2 regions of the Streptomyces sp. NPDC055099 genome follow, and region 1 is predicted to be linked to the other one. Evidence: riboswitches for the same ligand, from Rfam matches in the RefSeq annotation. Region 1 holds a riboswitch; the other holds the start of a gene.
The links. Region 1 has a riboswitch for thiamine pyrophosphate ahead of thiO (glycine oxidase ThiO). Riboswitches for the same ligand answer to the same signal wherever they lie in the genome.
Positions count from the first base shown of each region.

Region 2: another riboswitch for thiamine pyrophosphate. It lies ahead of thiM (hydroxyethylthiazole kinase); the one in region 1 lies ahead of thiO (glycine oxidase ThiO).

Region 1 is NZ_JBSGUA010000001.1:233,252-236,647, reverse strand. It holds gene ACWFRU_RS01055 (thiazole synthase) at 1-496, opposite strand, end outside; gene thiS (sulfur carrier protein ThiS) at 503-730, opposite strand; gene thiO (glycine oxidase ThiO) at 727-1,923, opposite strand; TPP riboswitch at 1,921-2,033, opposite strand; gene ACWFRU_RS01040 (NAD(P)/FAD-dependent oxidoreductase) at 2,164-3,396, shown strand, end outside.
Region 2 is NZ_JBSGUA010000002.1:47,504-50,899, reverse strand. It holds gene thiE (thiamine phosphate synthase) at 1-452, opposite strand, end outside; gene thiM (hydroxyethylthiazole kinase) at 728-1,507, opposite strand; TPP riboswitch at 1,567-1,692, opposite strand; gene ACWFRU_RS04585 (saccharopine dehydrogenase) at 1,924-2,937, opposite strand; gene ACWFRU_RS04580 (TetR/AcrR family transcriptional regulator) at 3,025-3,396, shown strand, end outside.

The DNA of each region.
Region 1 (3,396 bases):
TGCGGATGCCGAGCCCGGAGCCGATGGGGGAGCCGAGCGGCATGATCGCTGCACAGCCCACGTCCTCCAGTTTCCGGGCGAGCACCGGGTCGTCGTTCGTGTACGGGAGGACCGTGAATCCGTCGTCGACCAGGGTCTCGGCGGCGTCGATGAGCTCGATGGGGTCGGGCAGCAGGGTGCGCTCGTCCGCGATGACCTCCAGTTTGACCAGGTCGGTGCCGAGCGCCTCCCGGGCGAGCCGGGCGGTCAGGACGGCCTCTCCCGCGGTGAAGCAGCCCGCCGTGTTCGGCAGGACGCGGATGCCGAGCCGGTCCAGGACGGAGAGCACCGAGCCCTGCACCCCGGGGTCAAGGCGGCGCATCGCGACCGTCGTCAGCTCCGTGCCGGAGGCGACGAGGGAACGTTCGAGCACGTCCAGGCTCGGCGCGCCGCCCGTACCCATGATCAGACGGGACGAGAGGGTGAGCCCGCCGATGACGAAGGGATCGTCTGCCATGTCGGTTCAGCCTCCTTGGACGGCGGTGAGGACCTCGACGCGGTCCCCGTCGGCGAGCGGGGTGGTGGACCACCGCGCGCGCGGTACGACGGTTTCGTTGAGCGCGGCGGCGACCCCGGACGGGGCCGCGGTCAGGGTGGCGACGAGGGCTTCGAGCGTGGTGCCCGCGGCCACGTCGCGTGCTTCTCCGTTCACGGAGACGGCGGTCACGGCTGTGTCGGACGGGAGAGTCATGCGGGCTGCTCCAGGAAACGCTGCGTGAGGGGATCGCGGACGAAACGCAGGGGAGTGAACGCCCTTGCCTCGTCAGGCAGTTCACCGGTGGTCAGGGAATGCGCGAGCACGTCGCCGGTGACGGGCGTCAGGAGGACGCCGTTGCGGTAGTGCCCGGTGGCCAGCTGCAGGCCGGGGAGCGCGGTCGGGCCGAGCAGCGGCGCGTTGTCGGGGGAGCCGGGGCGCAGGCCCGCGCGGGTCTCCGTCAGCGGCAGTTCCGTGATGCCGGGTACGAGCTCGTGGGCGTCCCGCAGCAGCTCGTACACGCCGCCGGCCGTGACCGTCGTGTCCCAGCCGAGTTCCTCGCTGGTCGCGCCGACGACGAGCTCGCCGTTCTCGCGCGGCACCAGGTAGACGTGGCTGCCGCGCACCACGGCGCGCACGGTGCGGCTCAGGAACGGCGCGAGACGCCGCGGCACGGTCAGCCGCAGCACCTGGCCCTTCACCGGGCGCACGGGCGGCAGGACGCCCTCCGGGACTCCGGCGAGGCGCCCGCTGAGGCTGCCCGCGGCGAGCACGGTCTGACCGGCCTCCAGGGCGGTGCCGTCGGCGACGACGACTCCGGTGGCCCGGTCGCCCGTCACCGAGAGGCGCTCCGCCCACGCGTGGTGGAAGACCACGCCGGCCCGCTCGCAGGCCACCAGGAGCGCCGCGGCGAGCCTGCGCGGGTCGACCTGGTGATCGCCGTCGACCCGAAGGCCGCCGCGCACGCCCGGCGCGAGCATCGGTTCGAGGCGCCGGCACTCGCGGCCGCTCAGCCATTCCGACGCGAGCCCCGACTGCTCCTGAAGGGCGTGCAGCTCCCGCAGATGGGCGCGGTCGTCGGAGTCCAGCGCGACGGCGAGCGTGCCGCACGCGCGGTAGCCGAGGTCGCGGCCGCTCGCCTCCGTCAGCTCGGCCGCGAACTCGGGATAGCGCCGCGCGGAGGCCAGATTCAGGCCGAGCAGCGTCTGCTCCCCGTAGTGCAGCTCGGTGACGGCGGCCAGCATGCCCGCGGCGACCTGCGCCGCGCCGCCGCCGGGCTCGGGGTCCACGACCGCGACGGACAGGCCGCGCTGCGCCGCCCGCCAGGCCGTGACCAGGCCGATGATGCCGCCCCCGACGACCAGGACGTCGCTCGTGTCCGTCGTACGGGGTGGTGTTCGTGGATGCATGGGTGTCCAGCCCCTCCCTTCGCCGGCATGACCCGGATCAGGTTCGTACGGTCGGAGGCCGTCCAGCCTCCCTCTCAGCCCGGTGCGTCCGGGCTCCCGCGAGTGCTCTGCACGGCAACCCTAGCCCTTGGCGCCCCGGCGTAGGTAGGGCGGCCGGGCGGTCAAGGGCAGTGACGGTGTGTCAGAGATCTCGCCGTCGCGCCCTGAGGCGCGCCTCGTCCGCCGTCCTAGAGTGATCGGGTGAGTGAGCAGCGGAGGCAGGAAGAATCAGAAGGGGCGCGAAGCTCTTTGGAGGGGTGGCGGCGGGAGACGGGCGGGCGGGTCGTCGTCGTGGGCGCGGGGATGGCCGGGGTGCAGACCGCCGTGGCCCTGCGCGAGCAGGGGTTCGCCGGTGCGGTCACCCTGATCGGCGCGGAGCCCCACCAGCCGTACGACAGGCCGCCGTTGTCCAAGGCCGTGCTGCTCGGCAAGGCGGAGGGCTCCGCCTTCGACGTCGACTTCGAGGCGCTGGGCATCGAGCTGAGCCTGGGCCACGAGGTCACGGGCGTCCGCCCGGCGGACCACGAACTGGACACCGCGAGGGGGCCCGTCCCCTACGACGCCCTGGTCATCGCCACCGGCGCCGAGCCGATCCTGCTCCCCGGGGCCTCCGGAGTGCCCGGCGTCCATCTGCTGCGCACGCTCGACGACGCCGAGCGGCTGCGACCCGTGCTCGCCGGGCAGCACCGCATCGTGGTCGTCGGCGCGGGCTGGATCGGCGCCGAGTTCGCGACCGCGGCGCGCGAGGCGGGCTGCCAGGTCACCGTCGTCGAGGCCGCCGAGCGCCCGCTCGCCGGAGCGCTGCCCGCGGAGGTCGCCGCCCCGATGACGGCCTGGTACGCCGACTCCGGAACCGAACTGCGCACCCACGCGCGCGTGGACCGCGTCGAGCCCGGCAGCGTCCACCTGGCCGACGGCACCCGGCTGCCCGCGGACGCGGTCGTGGTCGGCATCGGCGCACGCCCCGCCACGGGCTGGCTCGCGGACTCCGGCATCGCCCTGGGCGCCCACCGGGAGGTCCTCGCCGACGACCACCTGCGGACGTCGCAACCCGATGTGTACGCGGTCGGCGACTGCTCCTCCTTCCCTTCGGGAAGGTATGGCGAGCGTCTGCTCGTCCACCACTGGGACAACGCGCTCCAGGGCCCGCGCACGGTGGCGGCGAACATCATCGGCGATACCCCTTCGGCGTACGACCCGGTCCCGTACTTCTGGTCGGAGCAGTTCGGCCGCTTCGTCCAGTACGCGGGCCATCACGCGTCCGCCGACGAGCTGGTGTGGCGCGGCGACCCGTCGGGCGCGGCCTGGAGCGTGTGCTGGCTGCGGCAGGGGGTTCTGGTGGCCCTTCTCGCGGTGGGCCGTCCCAGGGACCTGGCGCAGGGCCGCAAGCTGATCGAGGCGGGCGCCCGGCTCTCCGCCGAGCTGGCCTCGGAC
Region 2 (3,396 bases), on a different contig from region 1:
GCCAGGCCGTCCAGACCCAGCGGGGCATCGGCGTCCGGCTTGGTGGACTGATTGAACACCGGACCGACACCGAGGTGATCGACGGAGTCCGGTACGTGCGTCAGTTGCTCGGGACGGCTGACGGACAGGCCGACGAAGGCGTGGGGACCGAGCCGGCGCCTGGCGGTCGCGGGGGAGACGTCCCGCTGCCCCAGGTGGACGCCGTCCGCGTCCAACCAGACCGCCACGTCCAAGCGATCGTTGACGATCAAGGGGACGCCGGTGCCCGCGAGTTCGGCCTGGATCGCCCGGCCGAGCGCGAACAGTGTGCGGGCGTCCGCGTCCGGATCGCGCAGCTGGACAGCAGTGACACCGCCCCGGACGGCGGCTGCCACGGTGGCGGCAACACCGCGGTCGCCGCAGAGCCGGGTGTCCGTGACGAGGTACAGGGACAGGTCAAGTGGTGGTCGCATGGGTTGCTCCTTGGGGTCTCCCGGCCGGGGAAGGGCGGGGGAAACGCATCGGGAGGTGCAGGGAAAGGGAGGAGCCTGACGTGAACCTGAGTCAGTCACAGGGGTGAGGTGTTGAGGTGTGTGTCTGCGAGGACTGGCAGATGTGGAGCCGGGGGCGTGGCGCCCTCAGGCCGGGCGGACGCTGTTCGGCGGCTGGCGGACAGGCCGACCGCTCACCGCGCAAGCCCGCAACACCTGCAAGCCCGCTACACCGGGAGCCCGCAACACCCGCAAGTTCAGCGCAGGTTGAGAGCCTCGGCGAGCTGATCCGGGCTGAGCTCGTGCAGCGCGTCGATCAGCGCGACCGCGAACGTGCCGGGTCCCGCCGAGCGGGTGGCGGCGGTCTCCGCGGCCACGGTGAGCAGACCCGTCGCGGCGGTGGCGGCCAGCAGCGCGTCGCCGGTTACGGCTGTGCAGGCGGCCACCAGTGCGCCGAGTGAGCAGCCGGTCCCCGTCACCAGAGGCAGCAGCGGGTGCCCATTGGAAACCCGCACCACTCGCGTCCCGTCGGTGAGGACGTCCTCCGGACCGCTCACGGCGACCGCGCAGCCGTAGCGCCGGGCCAGCGCGCCGGCCGCGGCCAGTGCCGCCTCGGGGGTGTCCGTGCTGTCCACGCCGCGCCCGCCCGTGCCGCCGCCGTCCAGTGCCAGGATCTCGGAAGGATTGCCGCGAACGACCGCTGGGGGTGCGCTCTCCAGGAGTTCGTGGGCGAGCTCGGTGCGCCAGGGCAGCGGACCGACCGCCACCGGGTCGAGCACCCACGGGCGCCCGGCCACGGCCGCTTCCTTGACCGCGACGCGCATCGCCTCCGCCGTCACGGATGTCACCGTCCCCAGGTTGACCAGGACACTCCCGGCCACTCGGGCCAGCGCTCCGGCTTCCTCCGCGCTGTGCACCATCGCGGGGGCGGCCCCCGCCGCGAGCAGCACGTTCGCGGTGAACTGCGACACCACGACGTTGGTCAGGCAGTGCACAAGGGGTGAGGAGGCCCGCAGAGACGCGATCACGTCCGCCACGGCATCACGGGAAACGGTGGGTCCGCTCTCGGCAGATATGGAGGCAGGTACGGAGGCAGCGTCCATCGTCAACACCCTTCCTACGCCGGCATTACCCGGTCCAGGTTCATGCGGTCGGCGGAAAGGGGAGCAAGTCCCGTCCGCCCTCTCAGCCCGGCTACTCCCGAGCTCCCGCGGTGGTCACCACGCAATGTACCTCCCTTGGGAACGGAAGTTCGCCCTCGGGGTACCTCGCGGCGGGACGCGGTTCTGGTGGGGGAATCTGTTGGGGGAACGAAACCGGAGGTGGAGGGGGGGAACAGAACTGGAGGTCTTTTGGGTCACCAGGGCCGGTTTGTGCTCATTGGCTGGCCCGGTCGGGCCAGGATCTGCAGCCCGCACGACGCCCACCAGCCAATGAGCACAACTCTCACCGTTCAGTTGTCGCTGGGTACGTCGACCAAGGTGGCGCCGATCTCCGCCATCCGCTTCGCTGCGTAGGCCGGATCGAGGAGGGTTTCGGGGGTGTAGATGCCCGGCGAGGCGGCTTCGCCTCGCAGACCGAGCAGCCGCTCGACACCGAGGGCGATGCCGAGTGCGGTCAAGGGACGCTGCCCCGCCGGGTGGACGAGGCGTCGGCCGGTGCTGAGCGGTGCACCCGTTGGGCCTGCTCCTTCGAGGTCGATCCGGATCTCAGCGGAAGGCGGATCGCCGCGGTGCCGACCCGCGGATTCACCGACGGCCATGTCGAAGCGGACGTTCGGTGCGCCTGTCGCAAGGGCGATGCTTGGTACGTCGAGGATGGCGAGGCTCTGGCCGGGCAGGACGACGCCGTCGCTACGGGGCACATCCACCTGAGCGTCGGGGCCGTCGACCCAGGTGAAGACGCCGTCACGGCGCACCGTCCCCGCCGTGGTGACCTTGGCCCACCGCTCCAGGTCCGCTGCTCCCGCGGGTCCGCCAATGTCCAGCTCATCCAGGACGGCGCCGATCCGGATGGTGTCGATCCGGTGGAACTCCCGGGCTATCGCCAGCGCCGCGAGGGCGACGGTGCCGGCGCAGAAGTGGCTGGCCACCAGGATCGGTGAGGTGCCTGGCCGCTGTGCGCCCGCGATGACTTCCGGTGCGATCTCCACCAGACCGCTGGAGATGCTGAGGTAGGGCAATGCGTGGTCCTGCGCGTAGTGCAGGCCGTTCAGGTGGTCGTCCCACAGTGCGGCGACCACCGCCGAGTAGCTGTGCTCGACCGGGAGGCCGAGATCGTTGCGTCGCAGGTCAATGGTGACGGCTGTGGCGGCGCCGAGTTCGTCGGCCACCCGTTGTGCGCGGCCGATGTCGCGGCCCGCGATGGTCAATGGCAGTTCCGGGTACCACTTGCGCAGGAGAGCGGCGGTGCTCGAGCCCGCCTGGCCCGAACCACCCAAGATCAGTACTGGCTTTGGCTGTTCCACTGTGGGTCCTCGCATCCAAGAGGCCGAAGCTACATTTTGTAGCCTACGTTTTGTAACATAGCCTGGAGTGCGACACAACGGAGGACCATGGCCACCACCTCGACCCGTCTGTCCAAGCAGGCCAGGCGGGAGCAGCTGCTCAACACCGCCGTGGCGATCGTGCGCGCCCAGGGCGCCGATGGCCTCACCCTGGTCACCCTCGCGGAGGCGGCCGGGGTGAGCAGGCCGATCGTGTACGACCACTTCGGCACACGCCCCGGCCTGCTGCTCGCGCTCTACCGACGCCTCGACGAACGTCACCGAGCCGCAGTCGCACAGGCGTTGCAGGAGGCCGCGCCCACCGCTGAGGAGGTCGCCCGCGTGATCAGCACCGCATACTTCGCCTGCGCCACGGACATGCCGGAAGTCGGCGCCATTTCCGCCGCGCTGAAAGGCAATCCAGAGATGGAGGCGGTCCAG